3 regions of the Allobosea sp. genome follow, and region 2 is predicted to be linked to each of the others. Evidence: predicted binding sites of a transcription regulator. Region 2 holds the regulator's gene; each other region holds the start of a gene.
The links. The regulator HrcA, encoded in region 2, represses chaperone genes, less so after heat shock. The targets are predictions, from matches to a motif close to GTTAGCACTCNCNNNNNGNGAGTGCTAAC.
Positions count from the first base shown of each region.

Region 1: the regulator HrcA is predicted to act here: its motif matches at 2,299-2,327, upstream of groES (co-chaperone GroES).
Region 3: the regulator HrcA is predicted to act here: its motif matches at 1,510-1,538, upstream of groES (co-chaperone GroES).

Region 1 covers NZ_JAMLIX010000002.1:457,056-461,267, forward strand. The annotation lists gene M9917_RS17260 (hypothetical protein) at 1-87, opposite strand, end outside; gene groL (chaperonin GroEL) at 161-1,786, opposite strand; gene groES (co-chaperone GroES) at 1,845-2,159, opposite strand; gene M9917_RS17275 (usg protein) at 2,422-2,691, shown strand; gene M9917_RS17280 (DUF982 domain-containing protein) at 2,737-3,159, shown strand; gene M9917_RS17285 (cold-shock protein) at 4,047-4,212, shown strand, end outside.
Region 2 covers NZ_JAMLIX010000001.1:998,326-1,002,537, reverse strand. The annotation lists gene lepA (translation elongation factor 4) at 1-301, opposite strand, end outside; gene M9917_RS04715 (DUF3297 family protein) at 405-656, opposite strand; gene M9917_RS04710 (ankyrin repeat domain-containing protein) at 727-1,389, opposite strand; gene hrcA (heat-inducible transcriptional repressor HrcA) at 1,386-2,471, opposite strand; gene rph (ribonuclease PH) at 2,614-3,330, shown strand; gene M9917_RS04695 (non-canonical purine NTP pyrophosphatase) at 3,333-3,980, shown strand; gene hemW (radical SAM family heme chaperone HemW) at 3,977-4,212, shown strand, end outside.
Region 3 covers NZ_JAMLIX010000002.1:196,132-200,343, forward strand. The annotation lists gene groL (chaperonin GroEL) at 1-1,110, opposite strand, end outside; gene groES (co-chaperone GroES) at 1,160-1,447, opposite strand; gene M9917_RS15875 (DMT family transporter) at 1,630-2,472, opposite strand; gene M9917_RS15880 (lipopolysaccharide biosynthesis protein) at 2,756-4,186, shown strand.

The DNA.
Region 1 (4,212 bases), on a different contig from region 2:
CGACGGCTTGAGTTCCGCCCATGCCTTTTCGAGAGCAGCTTCGGCACGGGCCAGATCGACGGGATCGGTCAGTGATGAAAAAGGCATGGCCTTCCCCTCGGCATCCCCGGGATATTGATGTGGGGAGAGGGCGCCGCGGAAGCCGCGGCGCCCCCGATGCTCAATAGTCCATGCCGCCAGCGGGCATGGCCGGTGCCGGATCCTTCTTCGGCGCCTCGGCGATCATCGCCTCGGTGGTGATCAGCAAGCCCGCGACCGACGCCGCGTCCTGGATCGCCGTGCGCACGACCTTGGTCGGGTCGATGATGCCGGCCTTGACCAGATCGCCGTACGCGCCGGTCTGGGCGTCGTAGCCCCAGGCATAATCGGAAGACTCCAGCAGCTTGCCCACCACGACCGCGCCGTCGCCACCGGCATTCTCGACGATCTGGCGCGCAGGAGCGGTGATCGCCTTGCGGACGATCTCGACACCGGTCTTCTGGTCGTCATTGCCGGGCACGATACCTTCGAGCGCCTTGACCGCGCGCAGAAGGGCAACGCCGCCGCCCGGCAGGATGCCTTCTTCCATCGCGGCCCGGGTCGCGTTCAGGGCATCGTCGACGCGGTCCTTCTTCTCCTTGACCTCGACCTCGGTCGCGCCGCCGACGCGGATGACCGCGACGCCGCCGGCGAGCTTGGCCAGGCGTTCCTGGAGCTTCTCGCGGTCGTAATCCGAGGTGGTCTCCTCGATCTGCGCCTTGATCTGCGCGACGCGGGCGTCGATCTCGGTCTTCTTGCCGGCGCCGTCGACGATCGTGGTGTTCTCCTTCTCGATCCGGACCTTCTTGGCGCGGCCGAGCATCTGGAGGGTCACGTTCTCCAGCTTGATGCCGAGATCCTCGCTGACCGCGGTGCCGCCGGTCAGGATCGCGATGTCCTCCAGCATGGCCTTGCGGCGGTCACCGAAGCCCGGAGCCTTGACGGCCGCGACCTTCAGGCCGCCACGGAGCTTGTTGACGACGAGCGTGGCGAGAGCCTCGCCCTCGACGTCCTCCGCCACGATCAGCAGGGGCTTTCCGGTCTGGACGACCGCTTCCAGAAGCGGCAGCATCGTCTGGAGCCCCGAGAGCTTCTTCTCGTGGATCAGGATGTAGGGGTCTTCCAGCTCCGCGACCATCTTCTCGGTGTTGGTCACGAAATAGGGCGAGAGATAGCCGCGGTCGAACTGCATGCCTTCGACGACGTCGAGCTCGGTCTCGGCGGTCTTGGCTTCCTCGACGGTGATGACGCCCTCGTTGCCGACCTTCTTCATCGCCTCGGCGATCATCTCGCCGATCGTGCGGTCGCCATTGGCGGAGATGGTGCCGACCTGCGCGACCTCCTCCGAGCCGGTGATGGTCTTGGAATGCTCGCCGAGCGACTTCGTCACCGCCTCGACGGCGAGATCGATGCCGCGCTTCAGGTCCATCGGGTTGATGCCGGCGGCGACCGCCTTGGCGCCCTCGCGGACGATCGCCTGGGCGAGTACGGTCGCTGTCGTGGTACCGTCGCCGGCGGCGTCGTTCTGCTTCGAGGCCACCTCGCGGACCATCTGGGCGCCCATGTTCTCGAACTTGTCGGAAAGTTCGATCTCCTTGGCGACGGTGACGCCGTCCTTGGTGATGCGGGGCGCACCGAAAGACTTCTCGATCACGACATTGCGGCCCTTCGGACCCAGCGTGACCTTCACGGCATTGGCAAGCGTGTCGACGCCGCGCAGCATCCGCTCGCGCGCGTCCTGCGAAAACTTCACGTCCTTCGCAGCCATGATTCCTCACTCCTTCAGACTTGAGGTTTCAGGTTGATGATGTGGGATGAAGGCCCCGTCAGGCGGCCTTCTTGAGGGCGGCCGTCGTCTCGACGACGCCCATGATGTCGGCCTCCTTCATGATCAGGAGATCCTGGCCATCGATCTTGACCTCGGTGCCGCTCCATTTGCCGAAGAGCACGCGGTCGCCGACCTTGACGTCTGGCGGCACGAGCTTGCCGGTTTCGTCGCGCGCGCCGGCGCCGACGGCGACGACCTCGCCCTCCTGCGGCTTTTCCTTGGCGGTATCGGGAATGATGATCCCGCCCTTGGTCTTCTCCTCGGCGTCGATGCGCTTCACGACGACGCGGTCATGCAGTGGCCGAAACTTCATGAGTTCCTCCAATTTCCATGTCGGTCACATGTCAAAGCGGGCCGGCCCTGTGCGGGTCTCGCGGCGAGGTTCCGCGCGCCCCTGAGGCGCCGTGCCCGCGCGATGATTTGGGTTGCCCGATTTTCGCCTTCAAGAGGCCGGCAGCACTTTTTTTGATTGAGTGCTAACAGGCTGAAAAGGCATCACAAACGCAACCTTTCATCTTGCCAGGGCTTTGAAAATCCGCTGCCATCGGCGCATTGAAACCAGGGAGCTGAAAGGAATGGCTTCGACGGACTTCGCCCGCCAGATCGCCGGCTACGGATTGACCACCGCCGGCATTCTCTACCGATTGCCCGATCACCCTTCGATCCTGCAGGAATATATCTGGCAGGATTACGACCTCGCCCCGCGCTTCCCCGAGCTCAACAAGTTCCTCGCCTTCTGGCAGGCCGAGCTCGACGGCAAGCTGTTCCGCATCACCGTGGCTCACAAGGATCTGATCGGCCCGGCCGATCTCAGTGCGGTGAGCGGCGAATTCCGGCTGCAGTGATGTCGATGCGCCCGCGGACTTGACCCCGCGGGCGAGCCTCCCAAAATGATGGCAGCCGCGAAGAGCCAAAGCGTGCGCGACGCGGCGATCAACCAAACCGGATCCATGTTGCTTCCAGGAGGATATGGCTATGGCAATGTTGGCGATCGTTCCCCGCCTGGGGAGGACTGCATGATGACATCAGACGACTTTGAGAGGCCGGTCGTGATCCTGACCGGCTTTGGGCATCCGACCGCGGTCGCATCCGCGATGGAGGCCTACATGTTCCTGGCCGACTGGCCGGTGAGCAGGCGGGATCCCGTACACGGCTTCGCGCTGAAAGGATGCCTGGCAGCGATCCGTGGCGAGATCGAAGCTGATACAGCGCGCGGCCTGTTCGCATCCTGGGCGGAAAAGCACGACCTTCTCGCGCCCGATATGGCTGCCTTCGCAGGACGCCGCAGGGAGGGCTCGCGCGGCCACGCCTGACACGACAAGAGCCCGGTGCCGCCAAACGCACCGGGCAAACGTGCGGAGGATACGGGTTCGCATAATCTGAATGCTACGCAGCGGGGGGCACCGTTGTTGCGCATTACTCGCATCCGCCTGGGAGTCGGGGGATGCTAGGAGAGAGCCAGGCGATCGTTCGCGCAGGGCATTCCTCGCGCGATCGTTCAAGTCGCCAAGACCCTGGGATGGGCCTGCGATGCCCGAACATGATTGGGCGCGGCAGCGATCTGGTGGCTGGTCTCGCCGCCTGGGAAGCGCCGATCCCCTCTGCTCTATCTTTTCTCCACGGCCCCGGCTCGCCATCACGTGATCAAGAGGCTTGTCGATCAGCAAAGGCCGGATCGCATCACCCGAACCGGGGAACAGCCTAGGCTGCTTGGGCGGGAGAGCGACAAGTCCCGTTCGGGCACGCGATGGATGAAGGCGCCCTGGCGTCCTTTGTTGCCAGTTCCGAGATCGGTTCGCCGTCATGGCTGTGGAGTGCCATCGTAGCTTTGGCAATGTCGCGTGTCGCTGCCGTGGCTCATTGGCCTTGAGGCGTCGCGGCTGGGTTTGCTAACGGGATCGTCGTCGAAAGATCACGGCGTCGCATTCGACCTCTGCGATAAACCTCCGCCTCAGGCATTGTGAGAAACGGCCTCCGGAAAATAAAAAGGCAACCATTTCATATTTCGGAATCGCCAAGAAAGAATTTCCTTGCATCTTTAAAAGTTATCATCTAGATATAAGCGCATCGAGATTGCTTGGTTGGTTTTTGTTTTATCGCGCCTCCTGCGCGACATCGATGATCCCCCCTTTCAAAATCGTTCTGAACTCATCCGATATTCTGTCGGGGAGCGACAGAGTTTGCCAAAAGGAGGGTTTTCATGACCACCGGCACCGTGAAATGGTTCAATTCCACCAAGGGCTTCGGCTTCATCCAGCCTGACGATGGCGGTCAGGACGTGTTCGTGCATGTCTCCGCCGTAGAGCGGGCTGGCATGCGGGATCTCCGCGAGGGCCAGAAGATCGGGTTTGAGGTCGCTCGCGACA
Region 2 (4,212 bases):
CGCACGCGGCAAGAGAGCGCGAGACCTCATAGGCGAAGTCGACATGGCCGGGCGTGTCCATCAGGTTCAGGATGTAGTCCTTGCCATCCTTGGCGCGGTAGTCCAGCCGCACCGTCTGCGCCTTGATGGTGATGCCGCGTTCCTTCTCGATGTCCATCGAGTCGAGGATCTGGTCGCTCATGTCGCGCGCGGCGACGGTGCCGGTCTGCTGGATCAGCCGGTCGGCCAGCGTCGACTTGCCGTGGTCGATATGGGCGACGATCGAGAAATTGCGGATATTGTCGATGGTGCGGGTGCTCATGCGCGCGCCATAGCAGTGAAGCCGCCCGCCGCCAAGCGGGCGCCATCGTCATTGCTTCGCCACGCTCGCAATGACGGAAGAAGGCGTGCTTCGGCCTTCCGTCTCAGCCTTCGTTGGCCTCGCCGCGCACATAGGGCTCGACCGGCCCCTTGAGCGTGATCGTCATCGGCCGTCCGAAGCGGTCCTTGGCGGTGCCGGCGGCGACCTTCACCCAGCCCTCGGAGACGCAATATTCCTCGACATTGGTCTTCTCGACACCCTTGAAGCGGATGCCGATGTCGCGCGCCAGCACCTCGGCATCGTAATAGGGGCTTTCCGGGTTGACGGAGAGACGGTCGGGAAGCGCTTCGGACATGGGCGGAACCTGGATTGGCGGAAACGATGGCTTTCCGCGCTCGATAGCCGCTTCCGCCGGCAAAGCCAACTCAGCGCTGCACCCGGCCGCCCGCCTGCTCGATCAGCCGCGCGACGGCGCCCTGCCCGCGCGCGCGGGCATGGGCCAGAGGTGTTGCGCCGTCGCGGTCGGCGAGGTTCGGATCGGCGCCGGCGTCGAGCACGAGCTTCGCCACCTGCTGATGGCGCGGGCCGCCATCGCCGAGGATCACGATCTCCAGGAGGCAGGTCCAGCCGAGATCGTTGACGTGGTTCACGTCGATGCCGCTGGTCAACAGCAGCTTCACCGTCTCGACATGGGCGCGCTCGCAGGCCGGGATCAGCGCGCTGCCGCCATAGCGGTTGCGCAAGGAGAGATCGGGCTTGAGCGGCAGCATCGCCGCGACGATCTCGGCCCGGCCGGCGGCGCCGGCGAGGAGCCAGGGCGTGTCGCGGTTGGCGGCCTGGGCATTGAGGTTCGCGCCGGCGGCGAGCAGGGCTTTCGCCGCCCCGACATGGTTGCCGGCGACGGCGACGAGCAGGGCCGTCCGGCCTTGCGCATCGCGCGCTTCGAGATCGGCGCCCTGCGCGATCAGGGCCTTCACCGCCTCGGTGCGCCCGGCCTCGGTGGCCGCGATCAGATCGGATGCGGCCTGCGCGGGGGGAAACGTCATCAGGCAGGCTCCGAGGATGATCGTCCGCAGGCGGTGTTTCATCGGCTCGTATCCAGCAGGCGGCCGACGACCTTCGCCGTATAGTCGACCATCGGCACGATGCGGGCATAGTTCAGCCGCGTCGGGCCGATGATGCCGACCACGCCGACGATGCGCTGCTCGGCGTCGCGGAAGGGCGCGGCCACCATCGAGGAACCGGACATCGAGAACAGCTTGTTCTCCGAGCCGATGAAGATGCGCACGCCGTCGCCCTGCTCGGCGCGGGTCAGGAGGTCGATCACGTCGGTCTGGGTCTCGAGATCGCCGAACAGCATGCGGATGCGTTCCAGGTCCTCCTGCGCCCTGAGATCGTCGAGCAGGTTGGCCTGGCCGCGCACGATCAGATGGCGGTCGCTGCCGGGCCCGGCCTGGGTCGCGATGCCGCTTTCGACGAGGCGGGCCGTCAGCGCGTCGAGCTCGCGCTCCATCTGGGCCCGCTGCCCGGCAATCTCGCCGCGGAGCTCGGCGAGTGTCTTGCCGAGGACGCGGGCGTTGAGGAAATTCGCGGCCTCGCTCAGCGCCGAGGCCGGCAGCCCGGCCGGCAGCGCCAGCAGCCGGTTCTCGACCGCGCCGTCCTCCGAGACCAGCACGACCAGCGCGCGCAGCGGATCGAGCCGCACGAATTCGATGTGCTTCAGCCGGACATCGGCCTTGGTGGTGACGACGACGCCGGCGCCGCGCGACAGGCCCGACAGCAGCGCGGAGGCTTCCGCCAGCGTCTGGTCGAGATTGCGGTTGCCGGCCGCGACCTTGATCTGGGCCTCGATGCGCGCGCGCTCCTCGGCGGTGAGGTCGCCGACCTCCATCATCGCATCGACGAAGAAGCGCAGGCCCCGCTCCGTCGGCAGCCGCCCGGCCGAGGTGTGCGGCGCGTAGATCAGCCCCGCGAGCTCCAGATCGGTCATGACGTTGCGCACCGTCGCCGGCGAGAGCGCCATCGGCAGAAGCCGGGCGATGTTGCGCGAGCCGACCGGCTCGCCGGTGGCCAGATAGCCGTCGACGATCTGGCGGAAGATGTCGCGCGAGCGCTGGTCGGTCTCGACCAGGTTGCTCAGGGTCTCGGGGCGGGGGGTGGGGGCGCTCATGGACCTGTTCAGGCGAACCGTCGTTCCTTGTCCTATTGTCGTCATGCGGAGGCCGCGGATCAAGGGGCGGCGCGGCCGGCGCCTTGCCGTGTCGGCTGCGAGCGCCTACAAGCCGCCACTTCCCGAACGACAGGACAGTTCCATGCGACCCTCCAAACGCGCCGCCGACGAGATGCGCAAGGTCACGCTCGAACGCGGCGTGGTGCGCTATGCCGAAGGCTCCTGCATGGTGACGTTCGGCGAGACCAAGGTGCTCTGCGCCGCGACCGTCGAGGAAAAGGGGCCGCCCTGGCTGCGCGGCACCGGCAAGGGCTGGGTCACGGCCGAATATTCCATGCTGCCGCGCGCGACCCATGAGCGGACGCGCCGCGAGGTCACTTCCGGCAAGCCGTCGGGCCGCACGCAGGAGATCCAGCGCCTGGTCGGCCGCTCGCTTCGCGCCGTCGTCGATCTCACCGCGATCGGCGAGCGCCAGATCGTCGTCGACTGCGACGTGCTCCAGGCCGATGGCGGAACCCGCACCGCCTCGATCACCGGCGCCTGGGTCGCGCTGCACGACGCGCTGAAATGGATGGAAGGGCGCAATTTGCTCAAGGGCACGAACCCGCTGAAGGACCATGTCGCGGCCGTCTCCTGCGGCATCGTCGCAGGGCAGCCGGTGATCGATCTCGATTATGTCGAGGATTCCGGCGCCCAGACCGACGCGAACTTCGTCATCACCGGCACGGGCGGCCTCGTCGAGGTGCAGGGCACGGCCGAGGGCGCACCGTTCTCGGAAGAGGAATTGCTTGCGCTGCTCAAGCTCGCCAAGGGCGGGGTTTCCAGGCTCGTCGCGCTGCAGAAGGCGGCGGTGGCCTGACGATGAGCCCGCACCGCCTCCTCACCGGCAAGGTCGTGATCGCGACCCACAATCCGGGCAAGCTGCGCGAAATGCGCGAGCTGCTCGCGCCCTATGGCATCGCGCTGGTCTCGGCCGGGGAACTCGGCCTGCCCGAGCCGGTCGAGGACGGCATGATGTTTTCCGAGAACGCGGCGATCAAGGCGGTCGCCGCCGCGAGCGCCAGCGGCCTGCCGGCGCTTTCCGACGATTCCGGCATCTGCATCGATGCGCTCGACGGGGCGCCGGGCCTGTTCTCGGCCAACTGGGCGGGGCAGGCTAAGGACTTCGCCCCGGCGATCGGCCGCGTCCAGATGGAGCTCGCCAAGCGCGGCGCCGTCACGCCCGACAAGCGCAGGGCGCATTTCGTCTCGGCGCTGGTGATCGCCTGGCCGGACGGGCACCAGGAGCTGTTCGAGGGCCGCGTCTTCGGCACCGTGACCGATCAGGCGCGCGGCACGAGCGGCTTCGGCTACGACCCCGTCTTCCTGCCCGACGGCCACGCCAGGACTTTCGGCGAGATGACGGCCGGGGAAAAGCACGGCATCCCGGCCGACGGCTCGCCCGGCCTTTCGCACCGGGCGCGCGCCTTCCATCGCCTCGCCGCCGCCTGCCTGCGGAAGCCGGCGTGAGCGCCGTTGCCGCGCATCCGACTGCGGATGCGGGTTTCGCCGTCTATGTGCATTGGCCGTTCTGCCTGGCCAAATGCCCCTATTGCGACTTCAACAGCCATGTGCGGCTGCAACCGCCCGACCAGCAGCGCTATATCGCCGCCTTCCGCCGCGAGATCGCCCACCGCGCCGCGCTGGCGCCGGGGCGCACCGTCTCCTCGATCTTCTTCGGCGGCGGCACGCCCTCGCTGAT
Region 3 (4,212 bases), on a different contig from region 2:
GGCCAGGCGCTCCTGGAGCTTCTCGCGGTCGTAGTCCGAGGTCGTCTCCTCGATCTGCGCCTTGATCTGCGTGACGCGGGCCTCGATGTCCTTCTTCTTGCCGGCGCCGTCGATGATCGTGGTGTTCTCCTTCTCGATGCGCACGCGCTTGGCGCGGCCGAGCATGTTGAGCGTCACGGTCTCGAGCTTGATGCCGAGGTCTTCCGAGATCATCTGGCCGGCGGTCAGGATCGAGATGTCCTCGAGCATGGCCTTGCGGCGGTCACCGAAGCCCGGAGCCTTGACGGCCGCGACCTTGAGGCCGCCGCGCAGCTTGTTGACGACGAGCGTGGCGAGCGCCTCGCCCTCGACGTCCTCGGCGATGATCAGGAGCGGCTTGCCGGTCTGCACCACGGCCTCGAGGATCGGCAGCATCGCCTGGAGCGAGGAGAGCTTCTTCTCGAAGACGAGGATGTAGGGGTCGTCGAGCTCGGCGACCATCTTCTCGGAGTTGGTGATGAAGTATGGCGAGAGATAGCCGCGGTCGAACTGCATGCCCTCGACGACGTCGAGCTCGGTCTCGGCGGTCTTGGCCTCCTCGACGGTGATCACGCCCTCGTTGCCGACCTTCTGCATGGCCTTCGAGATCATCTCGCCGACCGAGGCGTCGCCATTGGCCGAGATCGTACCGACCTGCGCGACTTCCGCGTTCGAGGTGACCTTCTTGGAGTTCTTCTTGAGGTCGGCGACGATGGCGTCGACGGCGAGGTCGATGCCGCGCTTCAGGTCCATCGGGTTCATGCCGGCCGCGACCGACTTGGCGCCCTCGCGGACGATCGCCTGGGCGAGCACGGTGGCGGTGGTGGTGCCGTCGCCGGCATGGTCGTTCTGGCGCGAAGCGACTTCGCGGACCATCTGGGCGCCCATGTTCTCGAACTTGTCGGCGAGCTCGATCTCCTTGGCGACGGTGACGCCGTCCTTGGTGATGCGGGGAGCGCCGAACGACTTCTCGATCACGACGTTGCGGCCCTTGGGACCGAGCGTGACCTTCACGGCGTTGGCGAGGACATCCACGCCGCGCAGCATCTTGTCGCGGGCGTCGGAGGAAAACTTGACGTCTTTGGCAGCCATGAGAGCTAATCCTTGGAAATGGAAACGGGAAAGAACGTCCGGGCGGCGATCAGCCGACGACGCCCATGATGTCGGATTCCTTCATGATCAGGAGATCCTGGCCGTCGATCTTGACCTCGGTGCCCGACCACTTGCCGAAGAGCACGCGATCGCCCTTCTTGACGTCGAGGGCGACGAGCTTGCCGGCATCGTCACGGGCGCCCGGGCCGACGGCGACGATCTCGCCCTCCTGGGGCTTTTCCTTGGCGGTGTCGGGGATGATGATGCCACCCTTGGTCTTTTCCTCGCCATCCAGGCGGCGGACCACGACGCGGTCATGCAAAGGACGGAACTTCATGGTTCTGTCTTCCTCTCGGTCTCATTCGCTACGGGCGCCGCTGAAAGGCCCCGGGGGAGGCTGTTAGCAGTCTCCTGATGAGAGTGCTAACAGATGGGAGCGGAGATAGGCGCGGGGGTTTGCGGAGTCAAGGATGCCTCCCGCAATAAAGTAAATGTGGCCGGTCGTCGGCGCGAAGCCGCCTAGCGCCGGCTGATCGCGATGGTCCCGGCCACGATCAGCACCGCCCCGAGATAGGTCGTGTAGAGCGGCACCTCGTCGAACAGGAAGAAGCCGAGCAGGCTCGCCCAGACCAGCGCCGTGTACTCGATCGGCGCCAGCCGCGAAGCCGCCGCGCGGGCATAGGCCGAGGTCAGCGTGAGGTGGCCCGCCACGGCGAGCACTCCGGCGCTGAAATAGGCGGTGAGGTCGCCGAGGCTCATCGGCACGAAGACGTGCCAGGCCGGCACGGCGATGAAAAAAGCCGGCCCGGCGTTCTGGAAGGCGACGATGATGGCCGGGTGCTCGCGAACCGCTATGCGCCGCAGCAGGATCAGGTTGAAGGCATAGGTCACCGCCGAGAACAGCGCGGCCGCGACGCCGAGCCCCGTCCCGCCGACATGGCCCTGCAGGCGCGGCCAGACCATCACCAGCATGCCGGCGAGCCCGAAGCCGAGCGCCTGCAGGATGCGCCGGTCGATCTTCTCCTTGAGCAGCAGCCCGCCGAGCAGGGCGACGAAGACCGGTGCGAGGAAGGAGAGCGTCAGCGCTTCCGCCAGCGGCAGCACCGAGATCGAGTAGAAGAAGCTTCCCGCGGACAGCACGACCAGCGGAACCCGCGCGAGGTTGCCGATCACGCTGGCGCGGGTCGGCCGGGGAGGGCGCACGATGGCGAGCACGGCAAGCGCGCACAGCCCGCCCATCAGGAAGCGCATGAACAGCGCCATCGCGAAGGGGTGGTGCTGCATCTGGCCCTTCACCACCGCATCCATGACGGTGAGCAGGGCAATGCCGAGCGTGGCGCGCAGGGCGATGGACCATGTCATGATGTCGGGCTGCGTCCGGGAGGGCGCCCCATGGACGGCATGGGAACCGCGTTCCGGTCTAGGGCGGATCGGAGGTTTCGCCTAGGGCCGGGCGCCACAGCCCCTCCATGCCGTTCTTGCAGGGGGTCTTCGGGGAAAGCGGCCGCTTGGAAAACCGCCGCTGCCCCGCTGCGCTCGCAATGACGATGAGGCGGGCACGAAGGCCGTTGGTATAAGGAGGTGCGTCGCCGGAAGCCCGGCTGAGTCGCCGGGGCCGCGAGCGGGATGGGATGACGAAGGCACGATGAGCGTCCTTTTGCCCTTCATCGTCAATGCCGGGCTGAATTTCGTCCTCGGGCTCGTCATCGCCCTGTTCCTCGGGCCGGATGCCTTCGGGCGCTACGCCATCGGCGCGGCCATCGTCGTGCTGGTCAACACCGCGCTGCTCGACTGGCTGAAGCTCTGCGTCGTCCGCTTCTATTCCGCCGAGAGCCGTGAGAGCGATCCCGGCATCCGGGCGACGCTCGACCTGCTCTTCGCCGGCATCGGCCTGTCGCTCTCAGCGCTGCTCGCGGCGGCGCTGCTGGCGGGCGTCGATACCGGGCTGCCGGCGGCGCTGCTGATGGCTTCGGTCGCCGGCGGCGTCGCCGCGGGCTGGTTCGACTATCACGCGGCGATCGCCCGCGCCCGCTTCCTCGACGCGGCCTACGCCCGGCTCGTCCTGGTCAGGAGCGGGGCCGCCCTGCTGCTGATGGCCGGCGGCGCCTGGGCGACGCGCGACCCCACCATCGTCCTCCTCGGCGGCCTCCTCAGCGCCGGTGGCGCCGTGCTCGCCATCCGTGGCCGGCTGGCCGATGCGAAGCCGGCGCCGGGTCCGTTCAGGACCGACCTGATGCGCGGCTTCGCGCGCTACGGCCTGCCGCTGGTGGCGGGCAACGCGATCCATGCCGCGATCCCGCTCCTCAACCGCGCGGTGCTGGCCGAGAGCCATGGCTTCGCCGAGGCGGGCTTCTTCTCGCTCGCCTCCGATATCGGCCTGCGGCTTTTTCCCGTACTGGCGACGATGCTGGAGATCGTGCTGCTGCGCGAGGTCATCCGCCTCGACGAGACGCGCGGGCGCCTCGCGGCGCAAAAGCGCATCGCCCGCAACATGGTCGTCGTGCTGGCCCTGGTGCTGCCGGTCGCGCTCGGCTTCTGGCTTACCCTGCCGGCCTTCGAGCGGCTCCTCGTTCCGGCCGGGTTCCGTGGCCATTTCGCCGGCCATATGACGCTGCTGCTGCCGGGCTTCGCGGCGATCGCGCTGTTCCAGGCGGCGCTCGCGCCCGTCTTCCTCCTGGCCAAGCGCACGCTCGTCGCCGCGCTCGCCGCGCTCGCGGGGCTTGCCGTCGACCTCGTCCTCGTCTTCGGCTGGCCGGGACCGTCCGTGCCCGCGACAGTCGCGCTGGCGCAGAGCGGCGCCTATCTGACGGCGCTGATCGTGATGGCGGTCATCGCGCTGCGCATGCTGCCGGCCTGGCCGCCGCTGCGCGAGATCGCTTGCGTCCTCGCCGCTGCCGTGGCGATGGCGCTCGCGGTCTGGCCCCTGCGCGGCACGCTGCCGGCGGGCCTCGAGCTGCCGCTTCAGGCCGGGCTCGGCGCGCTCGTCTATGCGGCGGTGATCCTGGCCTGCGATGTCGGCCGCTGGCGCAGCGGCCTGAAGCTGCGCTGGCTCGCCCGGCGCGCGGCGCGCCGGTGACGAGGCCGGCAAGCTTTCCTTCACCC